2 regions of the Streptomyces sp. NPDC058691 genome follow, and region 1 is predicted to be linked to the other one. Evidence: riboswitches for the same ligand, from Rfam matches in the RefSeq annotation. Region 1 holds a riboswitch; the other holds the start of a gene.
The links. A riboswitch is a leader RNA that binds a small molecule or an ion and turns the genes downstream of it on or off. The one in region 1 is predicted to bind S-adenosylmethionine.
Positions count from the first base shown of each region.

Region 2: linked by a shared signal. The riboswitch ahead of thrC (threonine synthase) and the one ahead of ACFWVC_RS17230 (glutathione S-transferase C-terminal domain-containing protein) in region 1 are both predicted to bind S-adenosylmethionine.

Region 1 is NZ_JBHXSO010000021.1:90,903-96,394, reverse strand. Features, by position in the region: gene ACFWVC_RS17245 (DsbA family protein) at 1-552, opposite strand, end outside; gene ACFWVC_RS17240 (RrF2 family transcriptional regulator) at 549-983, opposite strand; gene ACFWVC_RS17235 (cupin domain-containing protein) at 1,120-1,626, shown strand; gene ACFWVC_RS17230 (glutathione S-transferase C-terminal domain-containing protein) at 1,724-2,551, opposite strand; SAM riboswitch class IV at 2,793-2,901, opposite strand; gene ACFWVC_RS17225 (amino acid ABC transporter permease) at 3,522-4,547, shown strand; gene ACFWVC_RS17220 (amino acid ABC transporter ATP-binding protein) at 4,544-5,320, shown strand; gene ACFWVC_RS17215 (ABC transporter substrate-binding protein) at 5,372-5,492, shown strand, end outside.
Region 2 is NZ_JBHXSO010000010.1:80,046-85,537, reverse strand. Features, by position in the region: gene ACFWVC_RS09790 (trehalose-6-phosphate synthase) at 1-1,090, opposite strand, end outside; gene ACFWVC_RS09785 (glucosyl-3-phosphoglycerate synthase) at 1,365-2,336, opposite strand; SAM riboswitch class I at 2,494-2,621, shown strand; gene thrC (threonine synthase) at 2,640-3,932, shown strand; gene ACFWVC_RS09775 (ubiquitin-like small modifier protein 1) at 3,976-4,254, shown strand; gene ACFWVC_RS09770 (cold-shock protein) at 4,681-4,887, shown strand; gene groL (chaperonin GroEL) at 5,270-5,492, shown strand, end outside.

The DNA of each region.
Region 1 (5,492 bases):
CCCGCCCGGCACCGACAGCACCTCGCGCACCGGGCGGCGCGCCTCGGCCCGATCGGCGCGTACCCGCTCCAGCACCTCGGCGGACGCCGCGTCGGCCGAGAGCCGCCCGAGGTCCAGACCCGGTACACCGCGCACCGCGGACAGCGTGAGCGCGGGAGTGTCGGCCGGTTCCCCCAGGACGAAGACGGACTCCCGCAGCCGGCGCAGCACTCCCTCGGCCACCTCGCGGCCCTGGAGCTCCGCGGCCTTGGCCGCCAGCGAGGCCGGCCAGGAACTCGCCGCCACACGGCTCAGCCGGAGCGCCCGCGGCGCCCGGGTGTGCGCGCTGATCCCCTCGACGTAGCCCGCGTACCAGGCGGTCTCCGCGGCCGGGTCGGGCGCCGGGTCGTCGTCGAGGTCGAACAGGAGGCAGTACACCCGGCGCCAGCGGACCCGGCCCGCCAGCGCTGTCCGCAGCCTGCGGAAGACCGGCTCCGAACCCCAGGCCCACGGACACAGCGGGTCGGTGTACTCGACCACCTCCACGGCGGGCGGGGGAAGTTCGGCCGTCACGCGGCTCCCTTCCGGGCCGGCCGTTCCCCGGCGCCCGCCGGCAGCAGCGACAGCAGGGTCACCCCGCCGAGGATCGCCGCCGCACTCGCCTCGACCTGGCGCCACACACCGGGCAGCCCCGAGGCGGCGCCGGGGTAGTCGAGCCCGGCCGGCGGCTCGCCCCGCAAAGTGATCAACTCGCCGTCGACGGCGAGCGCGACGTCCAGGAGGGTGATCTCGCCGGCGGGGCGGCCGAGCCAGTAACCGCCTTCGCAGCCGCGCTGACTGCGCACCAGCCCGGCCTTCCGCAGCTCGCCGACGACGGACTTCAGGAACCGGAAGGGGATCTGCTGCGAGGAGGCGATGGCTTCGCACGTCAGGGGCCGGGCCGGCTCACAGGCGAGCTCCAGGAGTGCGCGCGTGGCGTAGTCCGCCTTCGCGGAGATATGCATGGTCACATCATGCACGAACTGGCTTTCCCGGCCAGGGCTCCTGCCGCTCCCTCGCCTCATTGCGGCAGTGTTGCCGCAGGTGAAGGGCAATGGACACTTCTTGACATCCTTTTCGGGACAGCTCTACCGTCCCGGCATGAGCGAGCCGTTGACGAACCCCGGTGAGGGCTTTCACCCCCATCTCCCCGACACCCCCGGGCACGGGGCGGCGCCCCTGCGCTCCCGGCTCCACCACATCCGCGCGGACTCCCTGGACGACGGGACCGCGCAGACCGGCGGCATGCGCAGGTTCGCCGCCGTCAGCGGGAAGACGGTGGGTTCCGAGAGGCTGTGGATGGGCCAGACCCATGTGGCCCCCGCGACGTCGTCGTCCGACCACCATCACGGCGAGTCCGAGACCGCCATCTACGTGGTGAGCGGACACCCCGAGTTCGTCTTCCTCGACGACTCCGGTCGGGAGCCCGAGGAGGTGCGACTGCGCACCTCGCCGGGCGACTACATCTTCGTCCCGCCGTTCGTGCCGCACCGGGAGGAGAACCCGGACCCCGCGGAGGAGGCCGTGGTCGTCATCGCCCGCAGCACCCAGGAGGCGATCGTGGTCAACCTGCCCGGGCTGTACGCCCTTCCGGCCGAGGAGGCCTGAGGCGCCGGGGACTCCAGGACTCGGGACAGCGCGGACGTCCGCCCCTCCTCGTACGGGAGGGGCGGACGTCCGCGCTGCCTTGCCGGGACGCGCGACCTCAGCGGCCGGGGTGACCGTGCGGGACGCGGAAGGCCGGATGCTGCGCGAGCCGGCGCACATAGGCCGTGAGGCCGTCGTACGGGGAGAGCACACCCTCCGCCAGGTCGGTCAGGGCCACCCACAGATCGACGTCCGCCGCGGTCAGCCGCTCGCCCAGAACGTGCGGCCCGCACGCCAGTCGGCGCTCCAGCAGGCCGAGCGCCGTGCGCAGCCTCTCCAGGGACTTCGCGCGGTCCGCCGCCGCCGGGGCCGCGGCGGCCTGTTCCGCGGCGCACATGACGTCCTCCTCCACCAAGTCCTGGACGGCCTCGATCTCGCCGGCCAGGGCCGGGGGGCACAGGACGGGCACGGGTCCGCGCGCCGCGTCGCCGAGGCGGCCCGCGAGATCGCGGAGGATGTCAGGGGTGTGGTTGCTGACGACGCGTCCGGTCCACCGGTCGCACAGGGCGGGCACGGTGAGCGGTCCGTCGTAGCCGTGCCAGGTGGCCTCGTAGGCCCTGAGCAACGGCGTCAGTGCGGCGGTGGCGGTGGTGTCGGTGGCGTCCGCGGCGTCGGGGGACGCCGGCGGAACGAGCGTCGTGACGATGGAGTCCCGCAGTCCGAGCAGGTCGAGGGTGACGGAGACCCGCCGTGACTGCGGGCATCGCGCCGAGAGGAACAGCTCGTAGCGGCGCGGGGCCGGGTAGAAGCCGCCGGCGGCGTCGGCACCGATCCGGCTGCGGAAGCGGTCCGGACGGGACGTGCGCGGCAGCGCGGTACAGGACGTGCGGAAGCTGAGATCGCGGAGCGGCGCGGAGCCGGAATCGCGCGAGATCGTCTCGGGCATGCACTCTCCAGGGCATGGTGGGCCCCCGGTTGCCCTCGGGCACCGGCGGCGGAACGGCTGAAGGCCCTGTGCCTGGTCGCACCTGGCCCCTGAGTCGGTACGGGCGGGGACTCGTCGGGGTCAGCCGGCCGTGCCGAAGGCGCTGCAGACGCGCAGGAAGTCGATGTGCAGCCGACGGGTGAGGAGAGCGGATCGTGCCCTGGACATGTCCGCCTCCCCGGCTCGGGGCCCGCGAGACGCGGGACCGCGCTTGACCCGCCGCGCCGGCGGGACCCGGTCGTCACCCGGGGCACCCCACCGCGATGTGAGGGTTGCCGGTCAGCGGGCCGGGGCCGATGACCCACGGAGCCGGAACACGGCACCGCGGGCGCTGACAATCGTGACCGTTCCCATCAGTGTTGGGCCGGCAAACCCGGCGCGTCAAGAAGGCGTTGCGCGTCTCACGGCGGCATCCGGCATGTGAGACGGCGTCGTTGACATTCCCCGCGGCCCGTGTCTAACTTACGCCGCAGAACGGTCCCGGATGTCAGCGGCGGACCGGCCTCGGCCGGTCGGTGGCAACCCCCGCACAGCGATGGGGTGTCCCGGATGACGGCCGGACCGGACGACGGTCGGCAGGCGCGAGGCCCCCGCGGGGCGGAACGGTGACGGTGACGGCGATGTACGCGATCCCGGGGACGGCAGCGTGGCGGCGCCACGGCCTCGTCCCGGCGTACACGCAGCGGCCCGTCGGTCTGGCCGGCGTCAGCAGCGCGCTGTGTAGCGCGTGTTCCGCGTCCTGTCGCGCGCTCTGTCAAGGCTGACGGTCCCTTCCTGAACGCCGGCACCCCCCGCTGACGCGGCGGGCGTGCCCGCCTGTTCGGCCCCGTTCCGCTCGTCCCCGCACCCCGTACCGCCGGGCCGCTCCCGCGCCCGGCCGGTCCACCGTCGCCTGCGCGACCGGGGTGCGCCCATCCGCTGGAGCCTCCTGATGAGTGAACCCCCCGGCACCGCCGTGTCCGCCCGCTCGGCGCCCCAGGACCGGGCGCCGGCCAAGGTGCCCGACGAGGTGCCCGACGAGGTGCGTGAGCCCGGACCCCGGCCCCTGGCCGCACAGCGGGTGCTGCCCCTGCGCCGCCCAGGCCGGTGGATCGCCACGGCGATCGTGCTGGTGCTGGTCGCCCAGATCGGGCACGGCCTGCTCACCAACCCCTTCTTCCAGTGGGACCGCTTCGGGTACTGGTTCGTACGGCCGGTGATCGTCGACGGTCTGCTGATCACCCTGGAGGTGGCGGCGTACAGTGCGGTGCTCGGTCTGCTCGGAGGCATCGTCCTCGCGCTGGCCAGGCTCTCCAGCAGCCCCGTGCTGCGCGCCGTCAGCTGGACGTACACCTGGCTGTTCCGGTCGATCCCGCTCATCGTCGTGCTGCTGTTCCTCTACAACTTCAGCGCGCTGTACCGCACGTTGAGCCTCGGCGTACCCTTCGGCCCGGCGTTCCTCACCTTCGACGAGTCCCGGCTCGCCACCGACATGGTCGTCGCCGTGATCGGCCTCAGCCTCAACGAAGCCGCCTACGCCTCGGAAGTGGTGCGCGCCGGCATCCTCTCGGTGGACCAGGGCCAGCACGAGGCGGCCTCGGCGCTCGGACTGCCCAAGCGCTACCAGTTCGCCAGGATCATCCTTCCCCAGGCCCTTCGGTCCGTCGTCCCCAACTACGTCAACCAGTTGATCGGCCTGATCAAGGGCACTTCGCTGGTCTTCTACGTCTCGCTGCTCGACCTGTTCGGCTCGGTGCAGAGCATGGGCAGCACCTACCCCGGCGACATCGTGCCGCTGCTGCTGGTCGCCACCATCTGGTACGTGATCCTCACCAGCGTCGTCTCCGTCGTCCAGTTCTACGTGGAGCGGTACTACTCGCGGGGCGCGCTGCGGACCGTCCCGCCGACTCCCGCACAGAGACTGCGGGCCGCCCTGGGCGACCTGCGGACCCGGATCCGGACGGAGACCACCCCATGACCACCGGCATACAGCCCGCCGCGGTGGAGGTCCACGACGTGCACAAGTGGTACGGCACCCACCGGGTGCTGGACGGCGTGAGTCTGACGGTCCGGCCCGGGGAGGTCACCGTCATCCTCGGGCCCTCAGGTTCCGGCAAGTCCACGCTGCTGCGCGTGATCAACCACTTGGAGAAGCCCGAGATCGGCCATGTCAGCCTGAACGGTGAGCCGATCGGAGTCCGCAGGCACGGCGAGCGGTTCAAGGAGCTGAGCGAGCGCGTCATCCTCACCCAGCGCAGCCGGATCGGCTTCGTCTTCCAGAACTTCAACCTCTTCCCGCACCTGACCGTGCTGGACAACGTGGCCGCCGCGCCGGTGGCGACAGGCCGGCTGCGCAAGCCGGAGGCCAGGGAACTGGCCCGTACCCTGCTCGGCCGGGTGGGGCTCGCCGACAAGGCGGACGCCTACCCACGGCAGTTGTCGGGCGGTCAGCAGCAGCGGGTGGCCATCGCCCGGGCCCTCGCGCTGCGCCCCGGCGTCATCCTCTTCGACGAGCCCACCTCCGCGCTGGACCCCGAACTGGTCGGCGAGGTGCTGTCCGTCATCAAGGATCTGGCCACCAGCGGCACCACCCTCGTCATCGTGACCCACGAGATCGGCTTCGCCCGGGAGGTCGCCGACCGGATCGTCTTCATCGACGACGGCCGGATCGTCGAACAGGGCCCGCCCGACGAGGTGTTGAACCAGCCCCGGCACGAGCGGACCAGGGAGTTCCTGAGCAAGGTGCTCTGACCCGCTCCTCCGTTTCGCCCGGACAACCGACCCACGAACCAGGAGACGGCCATGCGTACCCTTCATTTTCGCCGCAGACTCATCCGCACCCTCACGGCCACCACCGCCCTCGCCTTCCTCGCCGGCGGCCTCGCCGCCTGCGGGGGCGACAGCAGCGCCTCCGCCACCACCG
Region 2 (5,492 bases), on a different contig from region 1:
GGGTGCCGAACTCCTCGTTGATCTCCTCCGCCAGGTCGGAGACCTCGTCGGTGTACTCGCGGTAGATCGCCAGGTCGGTGCGCGAGGGGTAGGCGAACGCGACGTGCACCACGCGGCCCTGCCACTCGGGCCGGTCGCGCAGCAGCTGCGCGTACGACAGCAGGCCGCGCACGATGTTCTTCGACAGCTCGGTGCGGTCGACCCGGACGATGACCTTGCGGTCCGGGCCGCCGACGGCCTCCCGGAGCACCGCCAGGCGCTCCTCCACGTCCGGGCGGTGCGCCCGCTCCCGCAGGAAGTCCGCGTCGGCGCCGAGCCCGTGCACCCCGATCCGGGTGGTGCGGCCCTGGTACGTCACCGTCAGCACGCCGTCGTCCCGGCTGACCGTCGCGCCGAGCACGTCGGAGCAGCACGCGGCGAACGCCTCCGCCCAGCGCCGGGTCAGGAACGCCGCACGGTCCGCGCCCAGGACGCCGGTCAGCACCTCGGCCGCCACGTCGTCCGGCAGCAGCCGGAAGTACTCCGGCGGCGCCCACGGCGTGTGCGAGAAGTGGCCGATCCGCAGGTCGGGGCGGCGCGAGCGGAGCAGCTGCGGCACCAGCGTCAGGTGGTAGTCCTGCACCAGGACGGCCGCGCCCTCCCCGGCCTCCTCCGCCAGCGCGTCCGCGAAGGCGCTGTTGTACGCCACGTACGCGGCCCACTGCTCGCGGAAGTCCTCGTCGAAGACGGGCTCCAGCGGCGTCTGGAAGAGCAGGTGGTGCACGAACCACAGCACGGAGTTCGCGATCCCGTTGTAGGCGGACGCGAACGTGTCCGCCGGGATGTCCAGCATGCGTACCCGCTGGTCACCGGTGTCCTCCGCGGCCAGCCGCCCGCTCCGCTCCGGGGTCCGCAGCACGGCCGCGCGATCGCCCTCGCCGAGCGCTGCGCACACCCACACGGCGTCCGTGTCCGGCCCGATCGCGCTCAGCCCCGACACGAGACCGCCGCCCCCGCGGCGGGACTCCAGCGTCCCGTCCTCCCTGAGGCTGTACGAGACGGGCCCGCGATTCGACGCCACCAGAACCCGCGCGCCATCCGATGCGACCATGCGGCCAGCCTAGCCACGCATCCCCACCCGCAAACGTGTGCGCTACGCCACCCGAGCGTTCCGGTGCCGCCGCGTGCCCCATGAGGGCCGCGGCGAACCGCGCGCGTCGCGGTGCCGCCGTGCCCGGCGCGACAGCGTGCCTCGTAAGGGGCGCGGGGAACTTAGCGATCAGCCACGACGTACCCGCGCGGGGCAGCCGGCCGCAGCCCAACAGGGGCGCGGGGAACTGCGCGACCAGCGCAAACGCACCCGCACCCGAACGCCAAGCGGAGCGTCACGCCACAGCGCGGCGGCGCGCATACTCCGGCACCGTGATCATCGGCGGCCGCTCCTCCGTCACGACGTCGTGGACGCGCGGCTCGAAGCCCCCGTCCGCGGTGCGGTCGAACTGCGTCAGGACGGGCCGCACCAGATGCCCCCGCGCCAGCCGCGTCTGCGCCGTGCGGTAGATCGTCGCGGCCATGCGCCCGAGCGCCTGCCCGTCCTGGTGCCGATGGTGCCGCACCCCGACATCGACCTGCGCGAGCGCGTCGAGCCCGACCGTGTTGAGCGCGTCGATGAGAATCCCCAGCTCGACGCCGTACCCCACAGGGAACGGCAGCCGCTCCAGCAGCGACCGGCGCGCCGCGTACTCCCCGCCGAGGGGTTGCACGAAGCCCGCGAGCTGCGGCCAGTGCAGATTGAGCAGCGGCCGGGCGACCAGCTCCGTGACCCGCCCGCCGCCCGCCGGTACCACCGTGCCACCGGTCTCCAGGGGCCGGTCGTACATCGCCTTGACCAACTGGACGCCCGCGTCCGTCAGCAGCGGCCCGACGATCCCGGAGACGAAGCGCGCGTCGAACTCCCGCAGGTCGGCGTCGACGAAGCAGACGATCTCGCCGCGCGTCGCGAGCAGCGAGCGCCACAGCACCTCGCCCTTGCCGGGCACGGCCGGCAGCCGCGGCAGGATCGCGTCCCGGTGGACCACCGTCGCGCCCGCCTCCGCCGCGACCGCGGCCGTGCGGTCCGTGGACCCGGAGTCCAGCACGACGAGCTCGTCGACCAGCGGCACGGCCTCGGACATCAGCTCGCGGCGGATCTCCGCCACGATCGCCCCGACCGTGGCCTCCTCGTCGAGCGCGGGCAGCACCACGCTGACCGTCCCTCGCGGGCCCGCGGCCCGCTTCGCGGCGAGGAGCTGGGACAGCGGGCGGCACTCGGCGGTCCAGGACCGCCTCCGCAGCCAGCCGGCCACCTCGTCGAGCACTGCGCTGCTCCGTTTCTGCCCGTCTCGAGGGACGGACGGCCTGTGACCAGGTTCGAGGTCGTCGGTTACAGTCTTGAACACGAGGCATGACCATCGTATGTCCGCGGTGATCGCGCCTCGTCCGACAAATGCACGGGCCCTGGGCCCGGTGCCATACCGCTCATCCAGAGGGGCAGAGGGAACGGCCCGTTGAAGCCCCGGCAACCCTCCCGCCGACCGCGAGGTCCAGGTGGGGAAGGTGCCAATTCCGTCTCGTGGCGAGATTCGCCGTGAGGAAGATGAGGAGAAAGGGCCTCGCCTGACATGGCTGCGCAGACTGTTGTCACCGACGTCGCGTCCACGGATTCCCCCTTCGGACCCGCTTCCGCGTTGTCCTGCCGCGAGTGCGGCGAACGCTTCCCGCTGAGCCCGGTCTTCGCCTGCGAGATCTGTTTCGGGCCGCTCGAAGTGGCCTACGACCTCCCCGCCGGCGATCCCGAGACGCTCCGCAAGCGCATCGAGTCCGGGCCGAACAACATCTGGCGCTACGCGCCGCTGCTGCCCGTCCCCGCCGACGTGGCCTCCAAGCCCAATCTGAACCCCGGCTTCACCAAGCTGGTCAAGGCCGACAACCTCGCCCGCGAACTGGGCGTCACCGGCGGCCTGCACATCAAGGACGACTCCGGCAACCCCACGCACTCCTTCAAGGACCGCGTCGTCGCCATCGCCCTGGAGGCCGCCCGCACCTTCGGCCTCACCACCCTGTCCTGCTCCTCCACCGGCAACCTCGCGGGCGCGGTCGGCGCCGCGGCGGCCCGCGCCGGCTTCCGGTCCTGCGTGTTCATCCCGCACGACCTGGAGGAGGGCAAGGTCGTCATGGCCGCCGTCTACGGCGGTGAACTGGTCGGCATCGAGGGCAACTACGACGACGTCAACCGCTTCTGCAGCGAGCTGATCGGCGACCCGATCGGCGAGGGCTGGGGCTTCGTCAACGTCAACCTCCGCCCCTACTACGGCGAGGGCTCCAAGACGCTCGCGTACGAGATCTGCGAGCAGCTCGGCTGGCGCCTGCCGGACAACCTCGTCATCCCGATCGCCTCCGGCTCCCAGTTGACGAAGATCGACAAGGGGCTGCAGGAGCTGATCAAGCTCGGCCTGGTGGAGGACAAGCCGTACCGCATCTACGGCGCCCAGGCCGAGGGGTGCTCCCCCGTGTCCACCGCCTACAAGGCCGGGCACGACGTCGTGCGCCCGCAGAAGCCGAACACGATCGCCAAGTCCCTCGCCATCGGGAACCCGGCGGACGGCCCCTACGTGCTGGACATCGCCCGGCGCACCGGCGGCGCGGTCGAGGACGTCACCGACGAGCAGATCGTGGACGCCATCAAGCTGCTCGCCCGCACCGAGGGCATCTTCGCGGAGACGGCGGGCGGCGTGACCGTCGGCGTCCTGAAGAAGCTGATCGAGAGCGGGCAGTTGGACCCGGCCGCCGAGACGGTCGTCCTCAACACCGGTGACGGGCTGAAGACGTTGGACGCCGTCGCCGCGACCTCCCGCCCCACGGCCACCATCCGCCCGAGCGTCGACGCGTTCCGTGCCGCCGGCCTGGCCGGCTGACCCCGATCGCCGACCGTCCCAGATCGAAGGTGAACCCCGCATCATGAGCGCGAACGTCCGCATTCCCACCATCCTTCGGCCCTACACCGGCGGCCGGGCCGAGGTGCCCGCCGACGGCGGCACGCTGGCCGAGGTCATCGAGTCGCTGGAGAAGGACCACCCCGGCATCTCGGCGCGCGTCCTGGACGACACGGGCAAGCTGCGCCGCTTCGTGAACGTGTATGTCAACGACGACGACGTCCGCTTCTCGGAGGGCCTGCAGACCGCCGTGGCCGAGGGCGCGTCAGTCTCGATCATCCCGGCGGTCGCCGGGGGCTGTTGAGCCGCGTGCGCCGCGGAACGGCCAGGGGTGCCGGGACTCGCTCCCGGCACCCCTGTGTGCTTGAGAGGTAGTTGAAGGGCTGTACAGTTGCCCTGACGGCTCGCAACTCCCTGCAACGCTCTGCGCAAACCCTCTTCCGTGGGCGTCGTTGTCGGCGATTTATCGCCAAATTCACGCGGTGATTGTCGTGTTGGCGACATATGTCCCGCCCGAGTTGCCCCGGTTCATTGGCCGTTGGAGCCGTTCTTCCCTTTCTCCGTGCCCGGATTTCTCGTCTGATTGACCTGTTGCAGACAGCGTCCGGGCAGATACATTCAGCCGCGGTCGACGCGTTCCGGCGCACGCCCCCTTGGCTGTAGGGGGTGAGGTCTGACCCGGGTCCGCGAGGTGCGGGTCTGTGAAAGGCCAGCAATAGGGGAGTTAGGAATGGCTCAGGGCACCGTCAAGTGGTTCAACGCGGAGAAGGGCTACGGCTTCATCGCGGTCGACGGTGGTGCGGACGTCTTCGTGCACTACAGCGCGATACAGATGGACGGCTACCGCACCCTCGAGGAAGGTCAGCGGGTCGAGTTCGAGATCTCGCAGGGCCAGAAGGGGCCGCAGGCGGACATGGTCCGCCACGCCGCCGGCTGACACGCCGCGCATCGGCCACGGAGCGCATCGCGTACGAACGCGCTCAAACGCACGTATCAAGGGCCCGCCCTCTCGCAGGGGGCGGGCCTTCGTGCTGTCCGCCCGCCCCTGGCGGGCCCCAGCGGATCCCTGGCGAGCCCCGGCGGGCCCGCGGCGGACCGGCCGAGCAGCTTGCACTCTCCTAGGGCGAGTGCTAATCATTGGCGTTAGCACTCTGACGTTGAGAGTGACAAAGGACCGAGTGGGTGAGGCCCGTTCGACCGCCGGAAAGGAACCGGCGGGAGGCAGGCCGTCCGTCGCGGGCGCCGGCGCGGTCCTGGAGTAATCCTTCCCCGCAGCCGAGTGCCGCGGGGGGACCCCAAGTCCGGGAGGACCACTTCACATGGCCAAGATCATCGCGTTCGACGAGGAGGCACGGCGCGGTCTCGAGCGCGGGATGAACCAGCTCGCCGACGCCGTCAAGGTCACCCTCGGCCCCAAGGGCCGCAACGTCGTCCTCGAGAAGAAGTGGGGCGCCCCCACGATCACCAACGATGGTGTGTCCATCGCCAAGGAGATCGAGCTCGAGGACCCGTACGAGAAGATCGGCGCGGAGCTGGTCAAGG